One region of the Burkholderia diffusa genome, then DNA from elsewhere that is predicted to be linked to it. Evidence: predicted binding sites of a transcription regulator. Region 1 holds the regulator's gene; each other region holds the start of a gene.
What was found. The regulator LexA, encoded in region 1, represses DNA repair genes until DNA is damaged. The targets are predictions, from matches to a motif close to ACTGTATNNNNATACAGT.
Positions count from the first base shown of each region.

Region 1 (10,417 bases):
CACCGGCGTCTCGACCACGCCGGTCATGTCGGCCTGCTTGCGGTGCTCGGCGATCGCCTTGAGCGCCGTGTCGATGCCGAACACGGCCTGCTTCGCCGCGTACTGGTCGGCGGTCGCGATCACGCGGCCGTCCTTCAGCATCGGCTTGATCGCGTTGATGTTGTCGTAGCCGACCACGAGCACCTTGCCCTGCTTGCCCGCCGCCCGCACGGCCGACACGGCGCCGATCGCCATGTTGTCGTTGCCGCACAGCAGCGCCCGCAGGTTCGGGTACTCGTTCAGCATCGCGGACGCGACCGCGTTGCCCTTGTCGATCTCCCACTCGCCCGACTGCACCGACACGACCTTCATCCCGCCCGCCTTCATCGCGTCCTGGAAGCCGGCCGTGCGCTGCTGCGCATTGGTCGTCGTCGACACGCCTTCGATGATGCCGACCTGGTCGCCCGCCTTCAGCCGCTTCGCGAGGTAGTCGCCGATCTTGCGCGCGCCCTTGCGGTTGTCGGGGCCGACGAACGGCACGTTCAGGTTCTTCGACTTCAGCACGTCGGGATCGAGCCGGTTGTCGATGTTCACGACGATGATGCCCGCGTCGACCGCCTTCTTCACGACCGGCACGAGCGCCTTCGAATCGGCCGGCGCGAGCACGATCGCATCGACTTTCGACACGATCATCTGCTCGACGATGCGGATCTGGTTCGCGGTGTCGGTCTCGTCCTTGATGCCGTTCGTGATCAGGTCGAACTGGCCGGCGTTGTGCTTCTGGTATTCCTTCGCGCCGTTTTCCATCGTCAGGAAGAACTCGTTGGCGAGCGACTTCATCACGAGCGCGACTTTCGGCTTGCCCGCCGATTGGGCATGGACGACCGGTGCGGCAGCGACCGCGACGGCGGCAAGCGCGGCGGTCAGGAAGCGACGGCGAAAGCGGACATTCATACACATCTCCTGGCGACTGGCCCTACGGGCCGGACTGTTGTTTTAATGTGAGCAAACGTTTGCGCCACACTACCCGGGCATTGGCCATCGATGCTGCTTGTCGGTACCACGGAATGGAAGCGAGGCAGACGGCCGACTGCCTGGCGCGTGCTGACGTCGACGCGCCACCGCCGGCGGGGACGCCGGCGGAGTGAGGGCTATGCTGTACCGTTTCGGGGCGACGCGCAACCCGTCTGATCAATATTTAAGGGTTTATTCGGAGCGCGTCGCGACGCGCGAAGGCAACACCTCGTGCGTCAGGCCCGATCCTGTTGCGCGGGCTCGGTGCGATCGTTCGACGGCGGCTCGCCGAAGCGGTTCGCGTGCGGTGTGCCGGCGATGAAGCCGTTCATCACGAGCAACGCGAGCGCACCGACGATCGGCACGCACATCAGCAGCATCCACCACCCCGACTTGTCGATGTCGTGCAGCCGCTTCACGCCGACGGCAAGTGTCGACCAGAACGCGACGACGGCGATCGCGACGAACACCAGCAGGACCGACAGCGGCAGATCGTCGTTCGACGAACCGCGGCTGCCCGCATCGAAGATCGCGCTGATCACGCCGGACACCACCGCGTAAATCCACCACGGCATACGACCGATCCGGCCTTCGAACGAAAAAAGAAACCATTTGAGATTCATTGTTCACCTCTTCTTCGCGCATCGTCGAATGGCAGACGGCGATCGCGGCAGCACCAGCCTCGGGCATTCGGCCGCCGATTTGCGCCGGGTCGCCGCTGCGGGCAGGCTGGGCATCCGCCGTTTCCGTCCTGCGTCGCGCAAGAAAGTCCGGCCCGGGCCTTCTCGCGTCCGCGCGCATTAAATCATATCTTTGGCGCCATGGCTTGCATGAGATGAACGGAATGCAGCGTTTCACCTGCGTATTCCATGATCGTCGATGCATGCGGATCGGGCGCGGCGCAGCGATGCGATCCGCCGTCGATAGAGCGGCAACAGAAACGCCGCGCGCGCCGGGCTCTTGCCCGGACCGCACGCGGCGTGTGCAGGACGCGCGTAACCGTCAGGCCACTTCGCGCAGTTGCGAGGCGATTTCGGTTTCGTTCAGATGCGGCGCGAACATCTCGATCAGCCGGTACGCATACGCGCGCAGGAACGCGCCCTTGCGCAAGCCGACGCGCGTCGTGCTCGCCTCGAACAGGTGCTGCGTGTCGAGCGCGACGAGCCCGGTGTCGCGCTGCGGATCGAAGGCCATCGCCGCGACGACGCCAATCCCCATTCCGAGTTCGACGTAGGTCTTGATCACGTCCGCGTCGATCGCGGTCAGCACGACGTCGGGCACGGCGCCGGCCTGCGCGAATGCCTGGTCGATGTGCGAGCGGCCCGTGAAATCCTGGTCGTACGTGATGATCGGGTACTCGGCGATTTCGTCGAGCGTCAGGTTCTCGCGGCCGACGAGCGGATGCCCCTTCGGCACGACGACCGTGTGGTGCCACGAATAGCACGGGAACGTGACGATGTCGGGGTAGCGGTCGAGCGCCTCGGTCGAGATGCCCAGATCGGCTTCGCCGTTCAGGATCATCTGCGCGATCTGCTGCGGGCTGCCCTGCCGCAGCGCGAGATGCACCTTCGGGAATACCTCGGTGAACTGGCGGATCACCTTCGGCAGCGCGTAGCGCGCCTGCGTGTGCGTCGTCGCGACGACGAGGTGGCCGCTGTCCTGGTCCGCGAACTGGCGAGCGACCCGGCGCAGGTTTTCCGCGTCGAGCAGCATCCGCTCGATCAGCTGGTGAACGGCCTTGCCGGGCTCCGTGAGCCCGGTGAGCCGCTTGCCGCGCCGGATGAAGATGTCCACGCCCAGTTCATCCTCGAGATCCTTGATCTGCTTCGACACGCCCGACTGCGACGTGTACAGCACGTTCGCGACTTCCGTCAGGTTCATGTTCTGGCGCACGGCTTCGCGCACGAAACGCAATTGCTGAAAATTCATGGGTATGCCTCTTGGGCTGTCGTTGTTCGAATGTCGATCCGGGGCGGTATCCGCCCTCTTCTCGTTACCGGGTTTGGGCGTCAGTGTGCGGGAAATACGCGCACCGCGCGCGGCACGGCCGTCGCGCCGTCGCCGACCTGCAACGCGAGCGCGCGCCACGCGTCGCGATCGAGTTCCGCTTCGAGTGCGCCGCCCGCGCGTGCCTCGAGCTCGACGCGCACCGAGCCGCCGAGCGGGATCACGCGACGCACGTCGACCGCGATGCCGTCGCGATGGCCATCGCCGGCCGGCCACAGCTGCAGGTCGTGGGGCCGCACATACGCGTTCGCGGGCCCCGCGAAATCGGCGTCGACGGCGATCGGCGCGGCCGCCCCGTCGGCGACGAAGCCGCGCCCGGCAACCGTGCCCGGCAGCCGGTTCGCCGCGCCGAGAAACTCGTAGACGAACGCGCTTTTCGGATGATCGTAGACGTCCTGCGGGCTGCCGACCTGCTCCACGTGGCCGCGGTTCAGCACGACGATCCGGTCGGCCACTTCCAGTGCTTCCTCCTGGTCGTGCGTGACGAAGATCGTCGAAATGTGAAGGTCGTCGTGCAGGCGCCGCAACCAGCCGCGCAATTCCTTGCGAACTTTCGCGTCGAGCGCGCCGAACGGCTCGTCGAGCAGCAGCACCTTCGGCTCGACCGCGAGCGCGCGGGCCAGCGCGATCCGCTGGCGCTGGCCGCCCGACAGCTCGGACGGGTAGCGCTGCGCGAGCCAGTCGAGCTGCACGAGCTTCAGCAACTCGTGCACCTTGTCGCGGATCACGGCTTCCGACGGCCGTTCGCGACGCGGCTTCACGCGCAGCCCGAACGCGACGTTCTCGAACACGGTCATGTGGCGGAACAGCGCGTAATGCTGGAACACGAAGCCGACCTGGCGATCGCGCGCGCCGACCGACGCGACGTCGAGCCCCTGCAGCACGACCTGACCGGCGTCCGCGTGCTCGAGGCCCGCGATCACGCGCAACAGCGTGGTCTTGCCGCAGCCCGACGGCCCGAGCAGCGCGACGAGCTCGCCCGGCGGAAAGTCGAGCGACACGTTGTCGAGGGCGGTGAAATCGCCGAAGCGCTTCTGAAGATGACGGACGGTGATACCCATTCTGGTTGCCTCTTTACGATTTCGACGAAACGGCGGCGACGGGGCCGACATGAGCGGGAACGTCATCGCGTGCGCCGGCCAGATCGGCGGCGAGGTGACGCTCGGCGAGCAGCTTCAGCGCGAGCGTGACGAGCGCGAGCAGCGCCAGCACCGACGCCACCGCAAACGCCGCCGCGAAGTTGTATTCGTTGTACAGAATCTCGACGTGCAGCGGCATCGTGTCGGTCACGCCGCGGATGTGGCCGGACACGACCGACACCGCGCCGAACTCGCCCATCGCGCGTGCATTGCACAGGATCACGCCGTACAGCAGGCCCCACTTCACGTTCGGCAGCGTCACACGCCGGAAGATCTGCCAGCCCGATGCACCGAGCACGCGCGCGGCCTCTTCCTCGTCGGTGCCCTGCGCCTGCATCAGCGGAATCAGCTCGCGCGCGACGAACGGGAACGTGACGAAGATCGTCGCGAGCACGATGCCCGGCACCGCGAAGATGATCTGCACGTCGTGATCCTGCAGCCACGGGCCGAGCCAGCCTTGCGCGCCGAACAGCAGCACATAGACGAGGCCCGAGATCACCGGCGACACGGAGAACGGCAGGTCGATCAGCGTGGTCAGCAACGCCTTGCCGCGGAATTCGAACTTCGCGATCGCCCACGATGCGCACACGCCGAACACGAGGTTCAGCGGCACCGCGATCACGGCGACGGTCAGCGTCAGCTTGATCGCCGACCATGCGTCGGGATCGGCGAGCGATTCGAGATAGAAGCCGACGCCCTTGCGCAGCGCCTCGAAGAACACCGCGGCGAGCGGCACGACGAGGAAGAACGCCAGGAACGCCAGCGCGACGCCAATCAGCAGCCAGCGCACGGCGCGCGGCTCGCTGACGGGGTCGAGCCGCTTCGCGGCGCGCACGGGAGCGGCGGAGGGACCGTTCAGCACGGCGCTGGACTTCCGGGTCATTGCTGGCCTCCTGCTGCGGCAACGATGCCGGTCGCCGGCGCGGGGCCGCTCGCGCCCTTGCTCGTGCGGCGCTGCAGATACCACTGCAGCGTGTTGATCAACAGCAGCATCAGGAACGACACGACCAGCATCACGACCGCCAGCGCGGTCGCGCCCGCATAGTCGTACTGCTCGAGCTTCGTGATGATCAGCAGCGACGTGATCTCGGATTTCATCGGCACGTTGCCGGCGATGAAGATGACCGACCCGTATTCACCGAGCGCGCGCGCGAATGCCAGCGCGAACCCTGTGAGCAGCGCCGGCAGCACGGCCGGCAGCACGACGCGGCGGAACGTCAGCCAGCGCGATGCGCCGAGGCATGCGGCGGCCTCTTCCTGCTCGCGCTCGAAATCCTCGAGCACCGGCTGAACGGTTCGCACGACGAACGGCAACCCGATGAAGGTCAGCGCCACCAGCACGCCGACCGGCGTGAACGCGATCTTGATGCCGAACGGCGCGAGATACTGACCCACCCAGCCGTTGGTCGCATAGACCGCGGCAAGCGAGATGCCGGCGACGGACGTCGGCAGCGCGAACGGCAGGTCGACGATCGCGTCGACGAGGCGCTTGAACGGGAACGTGTAGCGCACCAGCACCCACGCGACGAGAAAGCCGAACACGGCGTTGATCAATGCACCGCCGAGCGCGGCGGAGAACGTCAGCCGGTACGATGCGAGCACGCGCGGCGACGTGACGGCGGTAACGAACTGGTCCCACGACAGCGTCGCGGTCTTCAGGAACGTGGCGGCGAGCGGAATCAGCACCACGAGGCTCAAATAGGCCACCGTGATGCCGAGCGTCACGCCGAAACCGGGCAGCGCGCTCGGCTTGCGAAAGGTGTACGTCGTCATCGGATGCTCTTGCTGGGTCGTTGCTGCTCATGGGCCCGACGCAAACGCCGACGCGGGGAATCGCGCCGGCGGGCGGTCGGGGATGCGGCGCGCTCTCGTGGCGCGCCGCTGTCGTTATGGCTTGCTGCGTGGCGTTATTGCGGCTTGTAGATCGAGTCGAACACTCCGCCGTCCGCAAAATGCGTCTTCTGCGCATTCGTCCAGCCGCCGAACGTGTCGTCGACCGTGTACAGCTTCAGCTTCGGGAACTGCTTCGTCAGCTCCGCGGGCACGTTCTTCGACCGCGGGCGGTAGTAGTTGCGCGCCGCGATTTCCTGGCCCTGCGGGCTGTACAGGAAATTCAGGTAGGCCTCGGCCAGCTTGCGCGTGCCCTTCTTGTCCACCACCTTGTCGACCACCGCAACGGGCGGTTCGGCCAGGATGCTCACCGACGGCACGACGATCTCGAACTTGTCGGTGCCGAATTCCTTGATCGACAGGAATGCCTCGTTTTCCCACGCGATCAGCACGTCGCCGATCCCGCGCTGCACGAAGCTTGTCGTCGCACCGCGCGCGCCCGAGTCGAGCACGCCCGCGTTCTTGTAGAGCTTCGTCACGAATTCCTTCGCGCTCTGCTCGCTGCCGCCCGGCTTGTGGACGGCGTATGCCCATGCGGCCAGGTAGTTCCAGCGCGCGCCGCCCGACGTCTTCGGGTTCGGCGTGACGATCGAGATGCCCGGCCTGGTCAGGTCGTCCCAGTCCTTGATCCCTTTCGGGTTGCCCTTGCGCACGAGGAACACGATCGTCGACGTGTACGGCGATGCATTGTCCGGCAGGCGCTTCTGCCAGTCCTTGTTGACCAGCCCCTTGTTGGCGAGCGCGTCGATGTCGTAGGCGAGCGCGAGCGTCACGACGTCGGCCTGCAAGCCGTCGAGCACTGAGCGCGCCTGCGCGCCCGAGCCGCCGTGCGATTGCTTGAAGTTGACCGTCTCGCCCGTCTTCGCCTTCCACTCCTTGCCAAACGCCTGGTTGAAGTCCTGGTACAACTCGCGCGTCGGATCGTAGGACACGTTCAGGAACGTCGTATCGGCCTGGGCATGCGTCGCGACGCCGAGCGCCGCCGCCGCGCCCAGCGCCAGTGTTGCGATCAGGCGGCCCACTCCGCCCACCAGCCCCGTGTTGCGCTTCACCATCCTTGGTTCTCCAGTGTTGTCGGTATTGCGATGTCGGGCCAGTCTAACGAACGGGTTACATGATTAAAAATAATCGTTCTTCATTTTTTAATACTCAAAAGTGCTAACGCAGACGGGACGGACGGTTGCGGCGGACGATCCGGCGTCCGGGCGTCGCAAAATCGCATCGGAACCGATGCGATCGCGTCGAACCTCAAGTAACACTTGAAATTCGCGAAGTACTGTATAAAAATACAGCTCACTGTCTATCCATACAGTTCAGCCATGACCAAACTCACTGCCCGTCAGCAGCAAGTGTTCGATTTGATCCGCCGCGCGATCGAGCGCTCCGGTTTCCCGCCCACGCGCGCCGAGATTGCGGCAGAGCTGGGTTTCAGCTCGCCGAACGCGGCCGAGGAACATCTCCGTGCACTGGCGCGCAAGGGTGTGATCGAACTGGCCGCCGGCGCGTCGCGCGGCATCCGCCTGCTCGGCATCGACGACGCCCCGCATCAGTTCACGTTGCCGCACGCCGGCCTGATGCAACTGTCGCTGCCGCTCGTCGGCCGCGTGGCGGCCGGTAGCCCGATCCTCGCGCAGGAGCACATCTCGCAGCACTACGCGTGCGATCCCGCGCTGTTCACCAGCAAGCCCGATTACCTGCTGAAAGTGCGCGGCCTGTCGATGCGCGACGCCGGCATTCTTGACGGCGACCTCCTCGCCGTGCAGAAGCGCACGGAAGCGAAGGACGGCCAGATCATCGTCGCGCGCCTCGGCGACGACGTCACGGTCAAGCGCCTGAAGCGCCGGCCCGGCGGTCTCGAGCTGATCGCGGAGAACCCGGATTACGAAAACATCTTCGTCAAGGCCGGCAGCGCGGAATTCGCGCTGGAAGGCATCGCCGTCGGGCTGATCCGCTCGGGCGAACTCTGACAATCGGTCTCTCTGAGGAGAACATCATGGAACGCCTTTCCCGTCTGCTGCCTTTCCGTCAATTCGGCCGCCTGCGTCACCTGCGCGGCCGCACGCCCTGCGCACCGCTGTCCGCCGCGGCGCCCGTGGTGAGCCAAGAAGTCGCAGTTGAACGGCAGGCGTCGCTGCTGCCGTCAGCGCTTCCCGCATTCGCGCGGGTGTCGCTGAACGCCGGCCTGAATCATGCGGAACCGGCGCGCCGTGCGCCCGTGCGCGTCTATCACGGCCGCTCGCGCCTGATCATGGTCGGGACGATCGATGCCGTGTGCCGAATGATCGATCGCTGCATCGCGGAGGAACGATCAGCCACGCACGGCGGTCTCTGAGTGCGGAACCTGTCCGCACCGGAGGCATCGTGACTGGATCTTCGGGCCGCGCGTGGCGGCTCAAGCACTTGCTGATCGTCGTGCTGGCCGTCGCCGTCCTGACGGCGATCAGCTATGCATACGCATCACCGTACGTCGCGCTCGGTCGCCTGAAATCGGCAATCGACGCGCGCGATGCGCAAGCGGTCAGCGAATATGTCGATTTTCCGTCGCTGCGCATCAGCCTGAAGCAGCAGGTCACGGAAGAACTGATGCGCCGAATCGACGCAGTGAAGAAGGACAATCCGTTCGCAGTGATTGGCGCGCTGATCGGATCTGCATTGATCGGTCCGCTGGTCGATGCCTATGCGACACCGGAAGGGGTAGCGGCGCTGATGAGCGGCATTCCCCCGCGAGGCAATCCGGGGGAACGCCCGCCCGAATGGTCGAGCCCGCCGTCAGGCGCTGCGACTGGCAACGCACCGGCCGCGCCGCCGGCCAATCCGGCGAGCGCCCCCGTACCGGCCAGCAATGCCACCGCCTCGAGCGCATCTGCGCCAGCCACCGCCCCCACAACTGCCAGTCCCGGCGAGGCGGGCCATCCGCAGCAAACGAGCGCCGGCTACCGGAATATGGATGAATTTGTCGTGACCTACCAGCGCAGCGCGGACGGCACGCGGTATGCGGCGATCTTCCACCGCTCCGGCCTGTTCTCGTGGAAGCTGTCCGCAATCGACCTGCACGCCTGAGCGGCCGCAACCGGCGCAGATGCCAGCGGCACCGTGCGCGACCGGCATGAATCGCGATACGACCCAGCCGGTCGCACGATCCTTGCGTTACTTGCCGCTCGCGGTGGCCGCTTCGCGTTCGCGTGCGATCTCGGCCTTTTGCTCTTCCGCCGACGAACATGCGACCAGAATGCTGCAGTTCACGCGGTCGAGCAGCTGTGTGTTGCCCGACCCCATCCACCATCTCGACAACCCGCTGCGGCACCGATGGCCGACGACGACGAGGTCGACCTTCAATTCCGTCGCGAGATTCGCGATTTCGTCGATCGGATAGCCAAAGGCGAAATGGCCTTCCGCCTGAACGCCGCGCTCGCGCAGCCAGTTCACGCCTTCCTGCAGGATCTCGCGCGCGGTTTCCTCGAAACGGCCGCACGCGACGTCGGTCAGCAGCCCCGCGCTTTGCGCGATGCTCGAACGCATGTCGACGACCGACAACAAATGCGTTTCCGCCTTCAGGTCCAGCGCGAGATTGGCACCGCACCGCAATGCCTTGCGTCCTTCGAGCGTGCCGTCGTAGCACAGCAGAATCTTGTTGTAGCTAGCCATGAAACCTCCCTATCGCGACTACGTACCCTATGCACTCATCATGGTGCGCCGCAATCCCGGACGCAAGGGATGGAAAACGCTGATTCGCCACGCGCGGCGCGTCGGCGATGATGCGGTGCACGATCCATGCACGCATGCACCGTGCCGCGCGGGCGCGCCCTGAACAGACGCAGACGATGCACTAGAATGGCCCGTTCGTGCCGTCGACGTGCGTTCGCCTCGGTCATGCCCGTGTGACACGCATTCATCCGATCCGTTCGCTGGCCGGCATGTCCGTCCGACCGGCCGCGAAAGGCGTCTGCGTCCGCTTACAACGACAACCTGCCCATGTCCGTTGCACCGATCGATTTCCGGAACGTCGAAAAGCGCTATGGCGACAAGCTCGTCGTCAACGACCTGTCCTTCCACGTGCAGGCCGGCGAATGCTATGGCCTGCTCGGGCCGAACGGCGCCGGCAAGACCACGACGCTGAAGATGCTGCTCGGCCTCGCGTATCCCGACGCCGGCACCATTTCACTCTGCGGCGAGCCGGTTCCGTCGCGCGCGCGGCATGCGCGCCAGCGCGTCGGCGTCGTTCCGCAGTTCGACAATCTCGACCCCGACTTCACGGTCCGCGAGAACCTGCTCGTGTTCAGCCGCTATTTCGGGATGTCGGCACACGCCGCACGCGCGCTCGTGCAACCGCTGCTCGAATTCGCGAAGCTGGAAAACAAGGCCGATGCGAAGGTCGGCGAGCTGTCGGG
Region 1 is NZ_CP013362.1:1,637,226-1,647,642, reverse strand. Features, by position in the region: gene WI26_RS07670 (sugar ABC transporter substrate-binding protein) at 1-933, opposite strand, end outside; gene WI26_RS07665 (DUF805 domain-containing protein) at 1,230-1,568, opposite strand; gene WI26_RS07660 (CysB family HTH-type transcriptional regulator) at 1,996-2,922, opposite strand; gene WI26_RS07655 (sulfate/molybdate ABC transporter ATP-binding protein) at 3,003-4,061, opposite strand; gene cysW (sulfate ABC transporter permease subunit CysW) at 4,075-5,022, opposite strand; gene cysT (sulfate ABC transporter permease subunit CysT) at 5,019-5,912, opposite strand; gene WI26_RS07640 (sulfate ABC transporter substrate-binding protein) at 6,047-7,084, opposite strand; gene lexA (transcriptional repressor LexA) at 7,349-7,996, shown strand; gene WI26_RS07630 (hypothetical protein) at 8,023-8,361, shown strand; gene WI26_RS07625 (DUF2939 domain-containing protein) at 8,391-9,089, shown strand; gene WI26_RS07620 (universal stress protein) at 9,177-9,674, opposite strand; gene WI26_RS32165 (hypothetical protein) at 9,673-9,837, shown strand; gene nodI (nodulation factor ABC transporter ATP-binding protein NodI) at 10,002-10,417, shown strand, end outside.

Region 2 (10,417 bases), on a different replicon from region 1:
CGGGCGCGCGCGTCGGCGAGCTGCGCGCCGAGCACGTCGAGCTGCCGCTTCGATGCGAGCAGCGCGGCGTCGCTGCGTGCGACGGCCGCATCGGCCTTCGAATAATCGGCGTCCGCGCGTTCGGCGATCTGGTTCGATACCGCATCGGATTTCACCAGCTCGCGGTAGCGCACGCGGTCGGACGACGCGCGCGTGAGCTCGGCCGACGATGCATTCCTGTCCGCGGCATGCTGACCGATCACCGCGTATTGGAGTTGCTGCTTCGCTGCGAGTTCGGCCACTGCGGCGCGCGCGCTGTCGACTTCGGCGCTCGCCTGTGCGAGCTTCGCATCGTAGTCGCGCGCATCGAGCTGCACGAGCACGTCGCCGGCCTTCACGCGCTGGTTGTCGGTCACGAGAATCCTGTCGACGAAGCCGTTCACCTTCGGCGCGAGCACCGTGACGTCGCCGCCGACATATGCATCGTCGGTGCTTTCCTGGAAGCGCAGCACGAGCAGCCAGTCGAGCGCCGCGGCCGCGACCACGACGACGACGGCGGCCACCGCGATCCGCATCCAGGGCACGCGGCGTTGCTGCGCCGCCGGCCGGTCTGTCGTGGCTGCCTCACGCGAGGCAGCGGTTTGGGTCGTTTCCATCGAATCACCTATGTATATGCACTTATTGACGCGACCGACGACGCGTCGTCGATCGGGGAAAGGCACGTTTGCTAGTCCGCTATTGGCGGGAACAGGTCCTAACGTTCCGGAAGGTTGTCAGTAATCCGGAACAATTCGTCTCTGAGGCGGGCGGCCTGCACCGACCCGAACCGCCGCTCGAACGCTTCCTGCGCGGCTAGCCAGTGCACATGCGCGTCGGCGATCTTCGTTTCGCCCTCCACGGTCAGCGCGAACGTCTGGTGGCGGCAACGCGGCTCGATCCGGCCCGCAACCAGCGCCGCGCCGACCAGCGGCTTGAGCGTGCGCAACAGCGCGGTGCGCTCGATCACCAGCACCGCGGACAGCGTCGCCATCGTCAGGCCCGGACGCTCCTGCAACAGCGCGAGGATGCTGTACTGCGACGGCGTGACGCCCGCCCGCGACAGATAGCGCTCGTAGAACTGCGAGATCCGCCGTGCGGCTTGCCGGACCGCGAAACAATCGTCATCGGTAAGCGTGGTCTTGTGCATGTGCACATGTTAGGTGGCGGAGCGGCCGGGAGCGAGGGGCAGGACGGGATCAGATTGGTGCCGTGGCTGTACCAATCGACGAGGCAACGGCGCGTTTTCGCGCTGGATCACGCAGCGGCCGGAACAATCCCGCCTTCGCGGTCGGCGTATGCGGCCGTGTAGTCGATGAACGCCTTGACCTTCGCCGGCAGTAGCGCGCGGTTCGCGTAAGCGAGCTTGATCTCCACGAACGCGTCGACGAGGTCGGCGCCGTCGAGCAACTGCACGAGCGCGCCCGACGCGAGCTCGGCTTCGACGAGCGTCCTCGGCACGACACCGATGCCGAAGTCGTGCATCACCATTTCGCGGTTGAAGACGGGGCTGTTCGACGAGATGTCGAAGGTCAACGGCACGGTCAGTGTGTCGCCGTCGACGCGGAACGACAGCGCGGGCCGGCGCAGCGACGGCGACATAGGCACGAACGGATGACCGGCGAGGTCGGCCGGCGTTTCGGGACGCGGATGCGCGCGCAAATACGCGGGCGTCGCGACGATCACCACCGGAATGCGTTCGATCAGCCGCACGACGGTCGTCTCGCTCGTCAGCATGTACGGCACGATGATGCCGATGTCGTAGCCTTCGCCGACGAGGTCGACCGGGCGCTCGGTCAGCGTGACGTCGAGGCGCACCTTCGGATACGCGGCCTTGAATCCGGCGATCAGCGGCACCAGCCGGTTCAGCGCGGCCGTCGTGTGCGCGACGAGGCGCAGCAGCCCCTCGGGCTCGCGCGTGTGCGACTGCGCCTGCGCTTCAAGCGAGTCGAGTTCGTCGAGCACGGCCGTGCAGCGCTCGTAGATGCGCTCGGCGGTTTCGGTCAGCGAGACCTGGCGCGTGGTCCGGTGCAGCAGGCGACTGCCGAAGCGCGCCTCCAGATCCGCGACCGCCCGCGACACGACCGGCCGCGCGAGGCCGTGCATGTCGGCGGCGCGCGTGAAGCTGCGCATTTCCACCACCGACCGGAAGATCCGCAGCTTGTCGATGTAGTCCATGTCCGTCTCCTCGGGGCGATGGCGGGGCGCCTGATGCACGCGGCCGCCCGGCCATGTTACGGCGGAGTGTACATTGACTTTATGCATATGCACATATAAATTGCCGGTCATGAACGATATCCAGATAGCCCAGGCCTGCAATTGCCTCGCGCTGCGGCAGGCAGCGCGTTTCGTCACGCAACTTTACGAGCGGCATCTGGCCCCGGTCGGTGTCACGCCCGCGCAGTTCTCGATCATGGCGAACCTGTCGCACCGGCCCGGCCTGCTGATGAGCGAACTCGCCGACACGCTGGTGATGGATCGCACGACGCTGTTGCGCGCGCTGAAGCCGCTGCAGCGCGACGGGTTCGTCGCCGCGACCGCGTCCGAGCATGACGCGCGTGCCCATGCGCTCAGCCTGACGAAGCTCGGCGAGCGCACCTACGCGCAGGCAAAAGTCGCGTGGCAGGCCGCGCAGGACGAGTTCGAGACGCAATTCGGCCGCGGCCGCGCCAAGGCGCTGCGCGATGAGCTGTTCAGCCTGACGGCGCAGCGATAGGCAACGCGCGCGGTAGTATTGCAAAAGCGATCCGGATCCACCGGACGAGACACGAGGAGCACCCTCCATGCTGCAGTTGAGCGAGCGCGACGACGCGATGTTGCGCGGCGCATTCGGCGACGGCGTCGCGCGCGCGATGCGGATCGTCGCGCGCACGGCCGAAGTCATGTCGGCGCCCCACCTGATCGACATCACGTCCGCGCACATCGACGGCTGTCTTTACCACGGCCAGACGAGCCTCGACTTCGTCGAATATTTCGTCGACACCGGCGCGCGGGTTGCCGTGCCGACCACGCTGAACGTCGGGTCGCTCGACCTGATCCATCCCGAGCTGTATCACGGCGATCGCACGATCCAGCGCGACGCGCAGCGTCTGATGGACGCGCACCTGCAGCTCGGCTGCGAGTCGAGCTTCACGTGCGCGCCATATCAGCTGAAGAATCGTCCGCGCCTGGGCGAGCAGATCGCATGGGCCGAATCCAATGCGATCGTGTTCGCCAACTCGGTGCTCGGCGCGCGCACGAGCCGCTACGGCGATTTTCTCGATCTGGCCGCCGCGATCACCGGACGCGCGCCGTATGCGGGGCTGCACGTCGAATCGAATCGCGCGGCGCGGATCGTGTTCAACGCGCCGGCCTTCGGCAGCCGGCCGTCGCGCGACATCTATTTCGCGGCGCTCGGATTGCTGATTGGCCGGATCGCCGGCGCGACGGTGCCGGCGATCGTCGGGCTGCCGGCGGACACCACCGAAGACGAACTGAAGGCGCTCGGCGCGGCCGCCGCATCGAGCGGGGCCGTCGCGCTGTTCCATGCGGTGGGCGTCACACCCGAGGCGCCGACGCTCGACGCCGCGTTGCACGGGCAGGCGGCGCAGCGAACGGTCGACGTCGCGATGGCGGATCTCGACGAGATCCGCCGCACGCTGAACCACGGTGCGGCCGGCGATGCGCTCGTCGCGGTCGCGCTCGGCACGCCGCATTTCTCGCTGGCCGAATTCCGCACGCTCGACGCACTGCTCGATCAGTTCGACGGCAAGCCGAAGTGCGATTTCTACGTGAACACGAGCCGCTTCATCCTGTGGGAACTGGGTGAGCTCGGGCTTGCCCGCAAGTTCGGCGCGCGCGGCATCCAGATCGTCGTCGACACCTGCACGTACATCACGCCGGTGATGAAACAGCTGTCGGGCCTGGTGATGACGAATTCGGGGAAGTGGGCATCGTACGCGCCGGCGAACATCGGCGTCACGGTGGCGTACGGCAGCATGCGCGAGTGCGTGCGTTCCGCGTTCGAAGGAAAGGTGCGATTCGATGACTGAAGCAATGGCTCGAAAACTGACGGGCGACACGCTCGTGCCGGGCAGCGCATGCGCGACGACGATCGTGCTCGACAAGCCGCTCAGCTTCTGGGGCGGCTACGATTCGGGCGCGGGGCGGATCGTCGACCGCGCGCATCCGCAGGCGGGCGCCAGCCTGGCCGGCCGGATCATGGTGATGCCGCACGCGAAAGGCTCGAGTTCGAGCAGCAGTGTGCTCGCGGAAGTCGTGCGCAACGGCACGGGGCCGGTCGGAATCGTGCTGAAGGAGCGCGACCTGATCATCTCGATCGGCGCGATCGTCGCCGCCGAGCTGTATGCGATCGCGGTGCCGGTGGTGTGCGTGAACGATCAGGTATACGACGCGATCGTCGCCGCGACGGGCGACGTGCGGATAGACGCACGCGACGGTGACGGCGGCGCGCGGATCCACATCGGCGGCTGACGCGTCACGCGCTCGCCGGCCCGGATGAAGCGGGTGTGCGACGCATCTTCCCGCACGAGCGCAGCGCGTTTCGTGTCGGCCGATTGTGCGGGCCGCCGGGCTCGGCACCACGCAATCGGGCTGAACGCGCAACGCAGGATCGTGCCGGGCACAAAGCAGCCGATCGCCGTTCGACCGGACGATGCAATACGGGCCACGCACGTCGTGCCGCCCGCGTTCCGCGATTAGTCGTGCGTCGTTCCGGCTGCCGCCTCCCGGTAGGCGCTCGGCGTCTGCCCGGCCCAGCGCCGGAATGCGCGCGTGAAATTCGCCGGGTCGGTGAACTGCAACCGCTCGGCGATCGTCTTCAGGTCGAGGTCGGATGCCGACAGCAACTGCTTCGCATCGCGAAACCGCGCTTCGTCGAGCAGTTGACGGTAGCTCGACCCGGCTTCCTCGAGCCGGCGCCGCAACGTGCGCGTCGACACGAGCAGCGCGTCGGCGAGCGCCTCCGGACTCGAATAGTTGCCGGCCGTCCGCGCCAGTTCCGCGCGCACGCGCTCGACGAGATCGCCTTCATCCTGGCGCACCTGCGCATACTCGCGCTCGACCTGCACGAGCGCTTGCCGGTGCGCGACTTCGTCGGCGAGCGGCAGCGGCCAGTCGAGCACGTCGCGCGCGATCCACAGCGCATTCGCCGCGCAGCCGAATTCGACCGGCGGCAACTGGTCGCGATAGCGCGCGAAGTAATCGGGCTCGGGCCATGTGAAGCGCAGCGCGATCGGCGGCGACGCGCGCCCGGACCACTGCGAGATGTTCTGCGCGAGCCCCGTCAGCACGAACTCGAACATCACGTGATGCTGCAGCACGGGGCTCGCCTGTACGCCCTGCAGTTCGAGCGTCGCGCCATCTTCGTCTTCCGCATAGGTCAGCCGATACTGGCGGTTGCGCATGCGGAAGTAGCGCTGCGTGACGACCAGTGCTTCGCGGATGTCCCGCGCGGTCAGCGTCGCATAACCGAGGAAGCCATGCACGGTCGGCTTCAGCAGCAGCCCGAACGCGAGCCCGATGCCCGGATCGCCGCCGATCTCGATCGCGTTGAGCACGAGCCGGCCCCATTGCGACGGCGCGACGCGCGCGTCCGGTTCGGCCAACACGGCATCGCGCAGCCCGGTGCCCGCGCGCACGGAGGCCGGATCGACGCCGCGCGCGGCCAGCGCCTGCAGCAGCAGGCGCGTATAGGCGACCGGAATCGTCGGCCGGCGTAGCCCGAGGTGGTCCTTGCGTGACGGGGAAGTCATGTCGATTTGGCCGGAAATGACAAGCATTATGGCTGTTTGCCCCCTCACGTTCAAGGCGGTGCGCGGCCTACGATGACGCTCATCGCTAACCGGCAGAATCATCATGACGACCTCCTTTCCCCACCTGCTCGCGCCGCTCGACCTTGGCTTCACCACGCTGAAGAATCGCGTGCTGATGGGCTCGATGCACACGGGCCTCGAGGACAGCCGCAAGACGCTGCCGCGGCTCGCCGAGTATTTCGCCGAACGCGCGCGCGGCGGCGTCGGCCTGATCGTGACCGGCGGTTTCGCGCCGAACGTGGCCGGCTGGACCAAGCCGTTCGGCGGCACGCTGATGACGTCGGCCGGCGCGCGGCGCCATCGTGTGATTACCGACGCCGTGCATGCCGACGACGGCAAGATCGCGCTGCAGATCCTGCATACCGGCCGCTACGGCTACCACCCGTTCGCGGTCGCACCGTCGAAGATCAAGTCGCCGATCTCGCCGTTCGCGCCGCACGAACTCAGCGCGCGTGGCGTCGAGCGGCAGATCCGCGCATTCGTCCGCTGCGCGCAACTCGCGCGCGAGGCCGGTTACGACGGCGTCGAGATCATGGGCTCCGAGGGCTACCTCATCAACCAGTTCATCTCGATGCATACGAACAAGCGCGGCGACCAGTGGGGCGGTTCGTACGAAAACCGGATTCGTCTGCCGATCGAGATCGTCGAGCGCACGCGCGAGGCGGTCGGGCGCGACTTCATTCTGATCTACCGGCTGTCGATGCTCGATCTGATTCCCGACGGCAGCGACTGGAGCGAGACCGTGCAGCTCGCGAAGGCCGTCGAGCGCGCGGGGGCGACCATCATCAATACGGGGATCGGCTGGCACGAGACGCGCGTGCCGACGATTGCGACGTCGGTGCCGCGCGGCGCATTCGCGTGGGTGACGAAGAAGATGAAGGGCGAGGTCGGCATTCCGCTCGTGACGACCAACCGGATCAACCGGCCCGAGGTGGCCGAGCAGATTCTCGCGGACGGCTGCGCGGACATGGTGTCGATGGCGCGCCCGTTGCTCGCGGATGCCGAGTTCGTCGTGAAAGCCGCGCAAGGCCGGGCAGACGAGATTAACACGTGCATCGGCTGCAACCAGGCGTGTCTCGACCACGCGTTCAAGAACAAGATTGCGTCATGCCTGCTGAACCCGCGCGCATGCCACGAAACCGAGCTGACCTATGTGCGCGTGCAGCAGCCGAAGCGCATCGCGGTGGTCGGCGCTGGACCGGCCGGGCTCGCGTGCTCGACCGTGCTCGCGCAGCGCGGCCACCACGTCGACTTGTTCGACGGGGCGGCGGAGATCGGCGGCCAGTTCAACATGGCGAAGCGGATTCCGGGCAAGGAGGAGTTCGACGAAGCGCTGCGTTACTTCGGCCGTCAGGTCGAGCTGACCGGCGTGAACCTGCACCTGAACCGCCGCGTCGATGCGAGCGAGCTGATCGCGGGCGGCTACGACGAGATCGTGCTCGCGACCGGCGTCGCGCCGCGAGACCCGAAGATTCCCGGCCAGGACGGGCCGAACGTGCTCAGCTACATCGACGTGCTGGCCGGCGGGCAGCCGGTCGGCCGGCGTGTCGCGGTGGTAGGCGCAGGTGGCATCGGCTTCGACGTCGCCGAATATCTGGTGCAGAACGGCGAGTCGCCCACGCTCGATCTGGAGGAGTGGAAAGCGGAGTGGGGCGTGACCGATCCGGCCGCGACGCGCGGCGGCGTGACGCGCGCGCAGGTCACCGCGCCCGCCCGCGAAGTGACGCTGCTGCAGCGCAAGGCCGCGCCGCTCGGCAAGGGGCTCGGCAAGACGACCGGCTGGATTCACCGCGCGACGCTGAAGATGAAGCAGGTGAAGATGATCGGCGGCGTGAACTACGAACTGATCGATGCGCGCGGGCTGCACGTGTCGTATGGCGAGCAGCGCACCGATCATGAACTGATCGAAGTCGACACGATCGTGCTGTGCACCGGGCAGGAGCCGCAGCGCGCGCTGCTGGCGCCGTTGCAGGCGGCCGGACGCTCGGTGCATCTGATCGGCGGCGCGGAACTGGCGGCCGAGCTCGATGCGAAGCGTGCGATCGATCAGGGCTCGCGACTGGCGGCGCGGCTGTAACGGGCGTCGTTCCGGGTGGCGAAACGGCGGAGTGCGTCGCGCGGCGGCGGTGTGCCTGCGCGGCGGCTCGCGACTTTCCGCCTGGTGATTCATTCGACATGCCGCGGTATGCGGACAACCGGGAAGGAATGCGCCGCGTCGCCATGCAACGTGGCGGCGCGGCACCGGCAGAGCGCCATGCGCCACCGGCCGGCGTAGATCAGGCCGCTTCGGCCCGTTCTTCCTCTTCCGCTTCCAGCATCGCCTTGACGATCAGGTAGACGGCCGGCAGGTCGTCGTCGTCGCGACGCCAGTCGACCGGTTCTTCGACATCCGCCGCGACCAGCCGGCTGTCGCGCAGGCGGATGAATGCGTCGACGACCGTCGGATCGTTGCGGCTCAGAAAGCCGGTATTGGAGAACGCGAGTTCCTCGACGTTCAGCAATGCCTGCCAGCTCATCGTGCGGGCGGCGGCCGGATGGGTGCGGCGGCGCAGGCCGAGCGCCCGTTGGGCGGGGCCGCCGACGACACGCTGCAGATCGACGACCGCCCGCTGCGCGGCACGCTCGAAGTGGACGGGGTTGAAGCCGGGTTGCTCGGGATCGAATGCGGATGACTGGAACATGGTCGCCTCACAAAAGTCCGTCCGTCATGGATGACGGAATTCGGGTCAAATGGTGCAAAAGAACTGTAAATATATACAGTGTTCGAGGCGGTTTCAAGTCCTGAATGCATGTGTGCCTGGCGGCACCCGGTCGAGCGTGGCGGCGCCGGTGGCCGATGCGCGCGTCGCGCGGCATTCGCGAACGGCTTACACCGACGCCGCGATCGTTTCCCGCAACCACCGATGCGCCGGATCGCGGTGCACGCGCTCGTGCCACAGCATCGACATTTCGTAGCCGGGCACGTGGACGGGCGCTTCCACCACGCGCAACGCGGGTGAGTTGCGCACCAGACGCTCGGGCAGCATCGCGACGAGATCCGTGCTGGCGACGGCCGACATCACGAACAGGAAATGCGGAACGGACAGCACGACGCGTCGTGCGGCGCCCGCTTTCGCGAGTGCTTCGTCCGTCACGCCGACGAAGCCGCCGCCGTCGGGCGACACGATCACGTGTTCCAGTGCGCCGAACTGCGCGAGCGTGGGGCGCCGCTTCAGCTTCGGATGACCGGCGCGGCCGACGAGCACGTAGCGCTCGACGAACAGCGGCAGGCGCCGCATCCCTTCCGGTGAACCTTCCGTCGTGTGGAAGGCCAGGTCGATGCCGTTGCGCTCCGCATCCTGCTCGATGCGCGGTGGCACGAGCTCGACCACGGCGACGCGCGTTGCCGGGGCGGCCGACCGTAGCGTGTTCAGCGCGGGCAGCACGATCGTCGATTCGCCATAGTCGGTAGCGGCCACGCGCCAAGTGTTCGTCGCGGTTGCGGGATCGAACGGCGTGGCCGTCAGCACCGCGCGTTCGAGCGCGTCGAGCGCGTCCCGCAGCGGCTCGCGCAGCGTTTCCGCGCGGGCGGTCGGCCGCATGCCGCGCGGTCCCGGCAGCAGCAGCGGATCACCGAACAGATCGCGCAGTTTCTGCAACTGCACGCTGACCGACGGCTGCGACATGTTCAGCTTTTCGGCCGCCCGCGTAACGTTGTGCTCGACGAGCAGCACGTCGAGCGTGACCAGCAGGTTCAGATCCAGTCGTCTGAGATTGTTCACGGCTATACCTGAAATATTGGGAATTCATTTCCAATATACCTTTGACGACGGCATCCTGCAGTCATTCAATCAACGGAGTGCCGAACATGAATGTGCTGATCGTTTATGCCCATCCGGAACCGCGTTCGCTGAACGGCGCGCTGCGCGACTTTGCCGTCGAGCATCTCGAAGCGGCGGGGCACTGCGTGCAGGTGACGGACCTGTATGCGATGAACTGGAAGGCCGCGTTCGATGCGAACGACGTGACCGATCGCACGCCCGACGCGCGTTTCGATCCGTCGCTCGATTCGAAGCGCGCGTTCGCGACGGGCACGCAAAGCGAAGACATCGCGCGCGAACAGGAGAAACTGAAGTGGGCCGACGCGGTGATCCTGCAGTTTCCGCTGTGGTGGTTTTCGATGCCGGCGATCATGAAAGGCTGGGTCGAGCGCGTGTATGCGTATGGGTTTGCATACGGCGTCGGCGAACACTCAGACCTGCACTGGGGCGACCGTTACGGCGAAGGTTCGCTGGCGGGCAAGCGCGCGATGATCGTCGTCACGGCGGGCGGCTGGGAGTCGCATTACAGCGCACGCGGCATCAACGGGCCGATCGACGACGTGCTGTTTCCGATTCAGCACGGGATTCTCTATTACCCGGGGTTTGACGTGCTGCCGCCGTTCGTGATCTACCAGACGCACCGGATGGACGACGCGCGCTTCGATGAGACGCGTGCGGCGCTCGGCAAGCGTCTCGACGAACTGTGGACTGCGCAGCCGATTCCGTTCCGGCGACAGAACGCGGGCGATTACGACATTCCGGCGCTGACGCTGAAGGCGGAGATTGCGC
Region 2 is NZ_CP013363.1:473,043-483,459, forward strand. Features, by position in the region: gene WI26_RS17575 (HlyD family secretion protein) at 1-635, opposite strand, end outside; gene WI26_RS17580 (MarR family winged helix-turn-helix transcriptional regulator) at 734-1,165, opposite strand; gene WI26_RS17585 (LysR family transcriptional regulator) at 1,273-2,193, opposite strand; gene WI26_RS17590 (MarR family winged helix-turn-helix transcriptional regulator) at 2,303-2,731, shown strand; gene WI26_RS17595 (aconitase X) at 2,799-4,046, shown strand; gene WI26_RS17600 (aconitase X swivel domain-containing protein) at 4,039-4,488, shown strand; gene WI26_RS17605 (AraC family transcriptional regulator) at 4,713-5,795, opposite strand; gene WI26_RS17610 (NADPH-dependent 2,4-dienoyl-CoA reductase) at 5,872-7,905, shown strand; gene WI26_RS17615 (DUF2471 family protein) at 8,105-8,509, opposite strand; gene WI26_RS17620 (LysR family transcriptional regulator) at 8,696-9,589, opposite strand; gene WI26_RS17625 (NAD(P)H-dependent oxidoreductase) at 9,676-10,417, shown strand, end outside.
Region 2: the regulator LexA is predicted to act here: its motif matches at 8,572-8,589, upstream of WI26_RS17615 (DUF2471 family protein).

Region 3 (10,417 bases), 1.3 Mb from region 1:
CAGTGCGTTTCGGTGACTTTGTTCAGATGGCGCGGCGTGTCGGGATTGCGGCCGCGCGCGGCGGCGAGATCCGCCGCCATCACGTAGAACGAAAGAATGGCGGCGATCGGATCGAGCGCCGAATGGGCGGACCGCGCGAGCGGCAAGGTCGCGCCGGGCGTGCCGGCGGGCGCCGCGAGCAGCACGGCCGCGCCACGTGCGCGCATGTCCTGCGCGAGCTGCAGCAGCCCGGCCTGCTCCGGCCCCGGCAGCGCGAACACGAGCAGCGGATAGTCGCGATCGATCAGCTCCATCGGGCCGTGACGGACTTCGGCGCTCGAGAATGCCTCCGCCTGGATGCCGGAGGTTTCCTTCAGTTTCAGCGCGGCTTCCTGCGCGATCGCAAGCCCGAGCCCGCGGCCGATCACGATCATCCGCTCGATGCCCGCGAGCGCGGCGACTGCCGGCGACCAGTCGAGCCGGCCGGCCTGCGCGAGCACGTCGGGCAGGCCGCGCAATGCCGTCAGCAGCGTGGTGTCGCGCTGCCAGTGCGCGACGATCTGCGCGGACAGCGACAGCATCGCGATGTAGCTCTTGGTCGCGGCAACCGACAGTTCGGGGCCGGCCATGAGCGGCAGCTGGTGCTCGCACGCGTCGGCGAGCGGCGACGGCAGCACGTTGACGGCGGCGACGGTGCGCGCGCCGGCTTCGCGCAGCGCGGCCATCGTGTTCACGAGATCGGGGCTCTTGCCCGACTGGGAAAACGCGATCGCAAGCTGGTCCTGCACCTTCAGCGGCGCTTGCTGCAGCGTCGCGACCGACATCGGCAGCGACGCGACGGGCACGCCGAGGCGGCTCATCGTCAGGCTCGCGAAATAGCTGGCGGCGTGATCCGAGCTGCCGCGCGCGACCGTCAGCGCGACGGCCGGCGGATGATCGAGCAATTGGCCGGCGAGCGCTTCGACGCGCGTGGTGTCGGCGAGTTGCGCGGCGACGACCTGGGCGGACTCGCGCGCTTCCTTAAGCATATTCGACAATCGATTCTCCTTCGACGTAAGTCGCGGTGAGGTTCAGGTCGCGATCGAACACGGCGAGGTCGGCCCACGCGCCGCGCTCGAGGCGGCCGCGGTCGGCGATGCCGAGGTAATCGGCCGCGTAGCGCGACATCCGGTTCGACACGTCGGCGATCGGCAGGCCGAGCGACACGAGGTTGCGCAACGCCTGGTCCATCGTCAGCGTGGAACCGGCAAGCGTGCCGTCGGCAAGCCGCACGCCGCCGAGGCACTTGGTCACGTGCTGGCTGCCGAGCCGGTATTCGCCGTCGGGCATGCCGGTGGCGGACGTGCTGTCGGTCACGACATACAGGCGCGGAATCGCGCGCAGCGCAGCACGAATTGCGCCCGGGTGCACGTGCAGCAGGTCGGGGATGATTTCCGCGTATTCGGCATGCGCGAGTGCGGCGCCCACCAGCCCCGGGTTGCGGTGATGCAGCGGCGACATCGCGTTGAACAGATGCGTGAAGCCGCACGCGCCGTGCTTGAGCGCGGCGACGGCATCGTCGTAGGTCGCGAGCGAGTGGCCGAGCTGCACGCGCACGCCGCGCGCGGCCATCTCGCCGATGATCTCGATGTGGCCGGCGATTTCCGGCGCGAGCGTGACGACGCGGATCGGCGCGATCGACAGGTACTTCAGCACTTCGTCGAGCACGGCCGACACGGCCGCGTCCGGCTGCGCGCCGAGCTTGCCGGGGTTGATGTACGGCCCCTCGAGATGCACGCCGAGCACGCGCGCGCCGCCGGGCGTGCGGGTGCGCGCGACGGTGCCGAGATTCGCGACGACCTGCATCAGTTCGTCGCGCGGCGCGGTCATCGTCGTCGCGAGCAGGCTCGTCGTGCCGAATTGCGCGTGCGTGCGCGCGATCGTCTCGATCGCGTCGCCGCCTTCCATCACGTCGGCGCCGCCGCCGCCGTGCACGTGCAGGTCGATGAAGCCGGGGAGGATGTACGGCGCGTCGTTCTTCGCGGGATCGGCGGGCGTGCCGTCGAGCGTGGTGATGCGGCCGTTCTCGCTGTCGAGCGAGCCGTGAATCCAGCCGTCGGGGGTCAGGATGTTTCCAGTCAGCATGACGTTTCTCTTGATGATCTGGTGACGCGGACATCCGCGTCGCGATTTGCAAATCCGTTGTGCTTCGGTGCGCTCCGCTGCGCGTGGCGCGCGGGCAGTCTCGCGCGTCAGCGTTTCAGTTCGGCGACGAAGTCGTAATAGTCGTCGCGGCAATACGTTTCGGACACTTCGATCGCACGCTGATCGGCACCGTAGCCGATGCGCGTGATCACGAGCAGGGCCGAGCCCGGCTTCACCGACATCCACTTCGCGATCTCGTGCGTCGCGTTCGCCGCGCGAAAATGCTGCAGCGCGCGCACGACGGTCATCCCGCGCGCGTCGAGGTATTCGTACAACGACGCGCCGAGCGCCTGCGGATCAGGCACCACCGCAGCCGGCAGCGTCGAATGCTCGACGGCCATCACGATGCCGTCCGCGCGGCGCAGCCGCTCGAGCCGCGCGACCGTCGCGCCTGGCGCGAGGCCGAGACGCGTGATCTCGTCGCGGCTCGCGGTGCGCAGCGTGCGCGACAGCCACACCGAATCGGGCACGAACCCGCGCTGCTGCATCTTCGCGGTGAAGCCGACGAGACGCGACAGCGGATCGGCAACGCGCGGCGTGATGAAGCTGCCTGCCCCGCGCGCCCGCTTGATCAGCCCCTGCTCGACCAGCAGCGCGAGCGCACGGCGGGCCGTGATCCGCGATACGCCGACCGACCCCGACAGCAGCCGCTCCGACGGCAGCGCCTCGCCGGCCCGCCACTCGCCGGCGTGAATCGCGCTCGCCAGGTTGCGGGCGAGCTGCAGATACAGCGGCGTGTCGTCGAGGGGATCGGGCGCCAGTTCGGGCCAGCCGGTTTCCATGTGCCTCCGGGTGTCGGACGACGATCTCGGACCGTCGAAAGTGAACGCATTATATAACCACCATAATACCAGTCAACGAACTGGTATTAGCGACGCGAAAATCGCCGCGAGCCTTGCCTGGCAAGTGTTTTAGTTCCAACAAACCCTTTGTTTACAATGCGATGCGAGATAGGGATTTACCCGGATTGGTATGCAAGGGGACAGTTCCCGTGCCGGATTTGCCAGGTTTGAGAAGCGGGAAACGATACCGGAATAGAACCAGTTCGACCGACTGGTATGCATCCGGCGTCAACGCGCGGGGCGGCATGCCGGCGGCGTGTCAGCGTGTCGCCGCGCCGCGTCAGTGGAACTCGCGGCTCGACGTGCGCAGGCCGCCGAGCAACGGCGTCAGATCCTCGAAATGCTGCGCGACGAGGTGCCTCACGTCGCTGACGACCTGCCACACGCCCGATGCCGCGAGCAGTCGCGAATCGAGCGTTTCGCGGCGCTGCCGCGCGAGCAGCTCGGGCCGCACGATCACGTTCACGCAGCCCGTCTCGTCCTCGAGCGTCATGAACATCACGCCCTTCGCGGTACCCGGCATCTGCCGCGCGATCACGAGCCCGCATGCGCGCGCGAGCCGGCCGTCGGGGCGATCGCGCAACTCGGCCGCGGACGACAGCCGCTGCGCGCGCAGCGCGGGCCGCAGCAGCGCGACCGGGTGGCGGTTCAGCGTGAGGCCGGTGGTGTGATAGTCGGCGAGGATGTCGTCGGCTTCCGACGGCGCGCCGAGCACCGGCTGCTCCGTTTCGTCGATCGGCGCGGCGGCGAGCAGGTCGCGCTCCGGTGCCGCGGCGACGGCCTGCCACAATGCATCGCGACGATGGCCGGCGAGCGTCGCGAGCGCGTTCGCGGCGGCGAGCGCTTCGAGATCGCGCCGTTCGAGCTGCGCACGGCGCGCGAGCGCATCGACGTTCTCGAACGGGCCGGCCGCGCGCGCGACCTCGATGCGCCGCGCGGCGGCCTCGCCGAGGCCGCGCACGAGCGACAGGCCGAGCCGCACCGCGGGCTGGCCGTGCGGCGGCGGCTGGCCGGGCAGCGCTTCGAGCGACGCTTCCCAGCCGCTTCGCGTGACGTCGGCCGGGAAGACCTTCACGCCGTGGCGCTTCGCGTCCTGCACGAGCTGCGCGGGTGCGTAGAAGCCCATCGGCTGGCTGTTCAGCAGCGATGCGACGAAGATCGCGGGTTCGTGGCATTTGAGCCAGCTGCTCGCGTAAGCGAGTTTCGCGAAGCTGGCCGCGTGGCTCTCGGGGAAGCCGTATTCGCCAAAGCCCTTGATCTGCTCGAAGATCTGCTCGGCGAATTCGCGCGTGTAGCCGCGTTCGAGCATGCCGTCGATGATCTTGTCGTGATACTTCTCGAGATTGCCCTTGCGCTTCCACGCGGCCATCGCGCGGCGCAGTTCGTCGGCCTCGCCGGGCGTGAAGCCCGCCGCGACGATCGCGATCTGCATCACCTGTTCCTGGAAGATCGGCACGCCGAGCGTGCGAACGAGCACTTCCTTGAGCGCCTCGCTCGGATACGTGACTTCGCCCTCCTCCTCGCCGGCCACGATCCTGCGCCGCTTCAGATACGGATGCACGGCGCCGCCCTGGATCGGCCCGGGCCGCACGATCGACACCTGGACGACGAGATCGTAGTAGTTGCGCGGCCTCAGCCGCGGCAGCATCGACATCTGCGCACGCGATTCGATCTGGAACACGCCGACCGTATCGGCGCGACAGATCATGTCGTAGGTTGGTTCGTCATCCTGCGGAATATGCTTCAGCGTGAACGGCTGGCCGTCTTCCTGCGGCCCGCGCCACGCGGTGCGCATGTCGAACGCGCGATGCAGCGCCGACAGCATGCCGAGCGCGAGCACGTCGACCTTCATCAGCCCGAGCGCCTCGAGATCGTCCTTGTCCCACTGGATCACGCGGCGCCCGTCCATCGCCGCGTTCTCGACCGGCACGAGCCGCGTGAGCTTGCCGCGGCTGATCACGAAGCCGCCCGAATGCTGCGACAGGTGGCGCGGAAAGTTGAGCAAGCGCCCCGCGAGTTCGGCCCATGTGCGAATGATCGGCGTGGCCGGATCGAGCCCGGTCGATGCGAATTGCTGCAGCAGGTCGCGGCTGCCGTCGAACCAGCGATGCCCCTTCGCGACACGGTCGACCAGCATCGGATCGACGCCGAGCGCCTTGCCGGTTTCGCGCAGCACGCCGCGCGGACGATACGTCGAAACGGCCGCCGCGAGTGCGGCGCGCTCCTTGCCGTATTTTTCGTAGATATGCTGAATGACCTCTTCCCGGCGCTGATGCTCGAAGTCGACGTCGATGTCTGGCGGCTCGCCGCGCTCCTCGCTGATGAAGCGCTCGAACAGCATCGTGCTCTGGTCGGGATCGACCTCGGTGATGCCGAGGCAGTAGCAGACGACCGAGTTCGCGGCCGAGCCGCGGCCCTGGCACAGGATGTTCTGGCTGCGCGCGTATTTGACGATGTCGTAGACGGTCAGGAAGAACGGTTCGTAGCTCAGCCGCTCGATCAGGCCCAGTTCATGGCGGATCTGCTTCTCGACCTTCTCCGGAATGCCTTGCGGATAACGCACGGCCGCGCCCGCGAAGGTTTCCTGTTCCAGATAGCGCGTCGGCGTCAGCCCCTGCGGCACGATTTCGTCGGGATACTCGTAGCGCAGCGAGCCGAGGTCGAAATCGCACGCGTCAAGAATCGCGCAGGTCTCCGCGATCTCGTCCTGCGCGTACAACTGTCCGATCCGCTGCCGCGAACGCAGGTGCTGCTCCGCATTGGGCGCCAGCGCATACCCGCACTCGGCAACCGGCATCCCGACCCGGATCGCCGTCATCACGTCCTGCAATGCCTTGCACGAGCGCCGGTGCATCGTCACGTCGCCGAGCGCGACGATGCGCACGCCGCGCCGCTCGCCGGCCGCGCGAATCTCCTCGCGCTGCGCACCATCGAGCGCGCGCTGCAACTGCACGAGCCCGAGCCGCGCACGTTCGCCGAAGGTCGCGCGAAACCATGCGACTTGCGCATCGAGCACATCCGCACGCACCGGATACGCAGGCACGAGAATCGCGAAGCAGTCGGACATGCCGCGCAGGTGCGCAAACTCCGCGGGCGGCGCCGACAGCATCCGCGACGTCAACGTGTAGGTGCCCTTCGGCGCGGCCATCCGCCGCCACGAGATCAGCTCGGAAAGATTGCCGTAACCCTCGCGGTTCTGCGCGAGCAGCACGAGGCCGAATGCGCCGGGCCCCGGATCGTGGCCCGGTGCGGCGTCATCCGGCGTGACTTCGAAATACGAACCGATGACGAGCGGCAGCCCGTGCGCCTGTGCCGCGACATGCATGCGCGGCGCGCCGGCGAGCGAGCATTCGTCGGTGATCGCGATCCCGCGATAGCCGAGTTCGGCCGCGCGCTCGACCAGTTCGTCCGCATGCGACGCGCCATGCAGGAACGAAAAGTTCGAGCGGCAGAACAACTCCGCGTAATCGGGCAGCCAGCTGAATTGCGCAACCATCGCCGCTCACCCAAACAAGCCGTGCAGGAACCAGCGCGGCCCGGCCTGGCTTCCCGAGCGCTCCAGGAACACCCAGTAGCACGCACCGACCTCGTCCTGGGCAACGTAGTAATCGCGCGCGATCAATTGCCCGTCGAACCATCCGGCTTCGATCCGCTCGGCCGACGACATCATCCTGAGCGGCGTATGGAACACCGGCCGGTTCTCGCGCATCAGGAGCGGCTGCGGCTCGGCCAGCAGCCACGCGGGACGCGGCGGCACGGCAGGCGGCCCGCCGGCCGGCTTGCCCGCTTGCGCATCGAGCGGCAGCCAGCGGTTCGCGGCCTCCGGACGGTGATCGGCGACGGGCGCCGCGCGCAGCACGTTCTCCGCGCCGAGCCGCGCGGCCAGCAGTTCGAACAGCCGCGCGCGCGTCTCTTTCGTGCCGCCCGGCTCAGGGAAAAGATCGTCGGCCGGTGGCGCAACCGATTCGACGCGCGTGGCCTTCAGTCGCACCGCGATCACCGCGGCCGGCAATTCGACGCGCGCGAGCCGCTCGCCGAGCAGCCGCATGAAGTGCGTCTCGTCGCGCACGGGTGCGGCGAACGCGAGTTCGAGCGGTGTCGGCGGCACGGCCTGACGGCCGCGCTCGTGCTCGAGATCGAACGTCATCGCGGCCAGCGACAGCTGCCGCGCGGCCAGCCATCCGCAGAGCTGCACGACGAGCCGCCGCGCGGCGAACAGCACGGCTTCCGCGTATTCGACGCGCTCCGGCAATTCGAGCCGCACGTCGAACACGGGCGGCACCGCCATCCATGCAAGCAGCTCGACCGCATCGCCGTACGCGCGATCGAGCGCGGCGAGCAACGCCGGACCGCAGCGGCGCTGCAGCCCCGCGCGCGGCAGGCCGCGCAAATCGGCGAGCGTGCGGCAGCCGAGGCCGTCGAACCAGCCCGCATACGGGCGCGCGTCGGGCAACAGCACACACGGCAGACGATCGAGCGTACGGACGAGCGAAGCAGGCCTGGCCACACGGCGCCGGATGCGCGCACGTGCCGACGTACGCGCGAGCAGCCACGCGCCGCGCCCGGTCGGCGCGGCGGACAGGCGCGCCGCATAGCCGAGCGCCGCGAGCGTCGCGCGCACCTGGCGGCACAGCGACGGCAAGCCGCCGAACAGGCGCAGGCTCGGGCCGACGTCGACGATCAGCGTCGCTTCGTCGTCGAGCGCGACGCACGGCGAGAAGCGCAGCAACGCGAGCGCGACCGCGCGCAGCGCATCGACCTCGCGGGCGGGATCGCGTTCGACGAGCCGCGTGTCGGGCGCGAGCGTCAGCACGCCGCCGCGCTTCATGCCCGCGCGCACGCCCTGCCGGCGCGCGCGCGCATCGGCAATCAGCACGACACCTTGCTCGAGCACCGCGCAGCCTGCGTTGCCTGCGTCGTCCGCCGAGCCGTCAGACGGCGGCGGGGCGCACACGTCGAGCGGCAGGCGCGGCAGATGGATGCCGAGCAAGACGCGCATAGCGGCTCTCCACGATGGGCGACGGCAAATCGAGCGCGAGCGGCTCGCTGCGCGCGGGCCCGCGACGCTTGACGATGTCGAGCGACACGCCGCCCGGGACCGGATGCAGCGCGACGCGCAGCACGGCCGGCGACGGCTGCCGTGCGGCCGACAACGGGCGCAGCATCACGAACAGCGTGTCGCCGGTGCGCGCGGCCGCGAGATGCAGGCGCCGCAGCGCATCGGGCCGCGCGTCCTGCCAGAGCAGCAGCGCGCCGCAGCAGCCTGCCTTGAGCGCCTGCTCGGCGGCCCACAATGCATCCGTGCGGCTGCCGGTGCGCAGCCACAGCAGTGCGTCGGCCGGCACGCCGAGACCGGCGAGCGCGGTCGCATGCGGTGACTGAGGCGGCGCGACGAGTGCGAGCGGACGCCGCGCGCTGACGGTGCGCGCGAGCGCGGGCGCGAGCAGCCGCATCTCGCCGCAGCCCGGCTGCGCGGCCAGCAGTTCGACGAGCCCGCCGACCGGCCAGCCGCCGCCCGGCAACTCGGCGGACAGCGGCGCGAAACCCGTATCGATCGTGCGCGAACCGCCGCGCGCGAGCTGCGAGCCGCGCCAGAGCGACGGATGAAGGGATTCGGGAGAAATGGAGGATGCGAGCATGACGCCACCCACAACTGTATGGATATACAGTATATGGCAATGCGCGTGCGTCGCACAGTCCCGAGGCGAAACGGGGTTTTCGTCAGAGGAAAAACGACGGGAAAATCGGTGCGTCCGTCATGTTACGCCGCACCGGAGCGGGCAGGCCGGATCGCGTCGCCCGGACCCGCTCCATCGTCATCCGGCCCGAATCGCCAGGCCGACACGCCGCCGCCCGGCAGGCGAGCCGGCACGATGCAACACCCCGCACCGCGCCGGCCCGCCCGGCGCGCGTCAGCCGAGCAGCAGCGCGTCGTCGTCGAGCTGCTCGTGCCGCACCTTCTCGAACATCTGCAGCAGGTCCGGCACATCGAGCCCGCGGCGCTGGTCGCCCGACACGTCGAGCACGACCTGCCCCTGGTGCAGCATCACCGTGCGGTCGCCGTAGTCGAGCGCCTGCCGCATGCTGTGCGTGACCATCATCGTCGTCAGCTTGCTCTCGGCGACGATGCGCGCGGTCAGCTCCAGCACGAACGCGGCCGTCTTCGGGTCGAGCGCGGCCGTGTGCTCGTCGAGCAGCAGGATCCGCGACGGCCGCAGCGACGCCATCAACAGGCTCACCGCCTGCCGCTGGCCGCCCGACAGCAGCCCGATCCGGTCGGTCAGCCGATTCTCCAGCCCGAGGTTCAGCAGACGCAGCTTGTCGCGGAACAGCTCGCGCGACGGCCGGTCGAGCGCCGCGCGAAAGCCGCGCCGGACGCCGCGCGCCATCGCGAGCGCCATGTTCTCTTCGATCGTCAGCGCCTCGCAGGTGCCGGCCATCGGATCCTGGAACACGCGCGCGACCAGGTGCGCACGGTCCCACGCGGGCTGGCGCGTGACGTCCGCGCCGTCGATCGCGATGCGTCCCGAATCGACGCGCTGGTCGCCGCTGACTGCATTGAGGAAGGTCGACTTGCCGGCGCCGTTCGAGCCGATCACCGCGACGAACTGGCCGTCGGGAATCTCGAGCGACAGCCCGCGCAGCGCACGCGTCTCGATCGGCGTGCCGGGATTGAACGTGAGCTTCAGGTCTTGTGCGGACAGCATGTCATGCCCCTCCGTTCTTGCGCGCGAACAGCTTCTTGCGCGTCGCCGGCAGCACCAGCGCGATCGTGACGAGCGCGGCCGTCACGAGGTTCAGGTCCTGCGCCTTCAGGCCGATGAATTCGCTGTTCAGCGCCAGCGCGATGAAGAAGCGGTAGACGATCGCGCCGAGCACGACGGCGAGCGTCGTCAGCACGAGCCGGCGCGCGGGCAGCAGCGTCTCGCCGATGATCACCGCGGCCAGCCCGATGACGATCGTGCCGATCCCCATCGAGATGTCGGCGCCGCCCTGCGTCTGCGCGAACAGCGCACCGGCGAGCGCGACGAGCGCGTTCGACAGCGCCATCCCGGCGAGCGTCGCGCGACCCGTCGCGATGCCCTGCGCGCGTGCCATCCGCGGATTCGCGCCGGTCGCGCGCATCGCGAGGCCGAGCTGCGACGAGAAGAACCAGTCGAGGCCGAGCTTCGCGACCACCACGACGATCGCGAGCAGCGCCGGGCGCAGCACGTAGTCGGGCATCCAGTCGGGCTGCAGCACGGTGAAGATCGTCGGCTCGGTGATGAGCGGCACGTTCGGGCGGCCCATGATCCGCAGGTTCACCGAGTAGAGCGCGATCATCATCAGGATGCTGGCGAGCAGGTCCATGATCTTCAGGCGCACGTTGAGCCAGCCGGTGACGAAGCCGGCCAGCGCGCCCGCGACGATCG
Region 3 is NZ_CP013362.1:2,960,452-2,970,868, forward strand. Features, by position in the region: gene WI26_RS13635 (SIS domain-containing protein) at 1-1,007, opposite strand, end outside; gene nagA (N-acetylglucosamine-6-phosphate deacetylase) at 1,000-2,103, opposite strand; gene WI26_RS13645 (GntR family transcriptional regulator) at 2,211-2,945, opposite strand; gene WI26_RS13650 (error-prone DNA polymerase) at 3,286-6,501, opposite strand; gene WI26_RS13655 (Y-family DNA polymerase) at 6,508-8,004, opposite strand; gene imuA (translesion DNA synthesis-associated protein ImuA) at 7,937-8,644, opposite strand; gene WI26_RS13665 (ABC transporter ATP-binding protein) at 8,918-9,712, opposite strand; gene WI26_RS13670 (ABC transporter permease) at 9,714-10,417, opposite strand, start outside.
Region 3: the regulator LexA is predicted to act here: its motif matches at 8,658-8,675, upstream of imuA (translesion DNA synthesis-associated protein ImuA).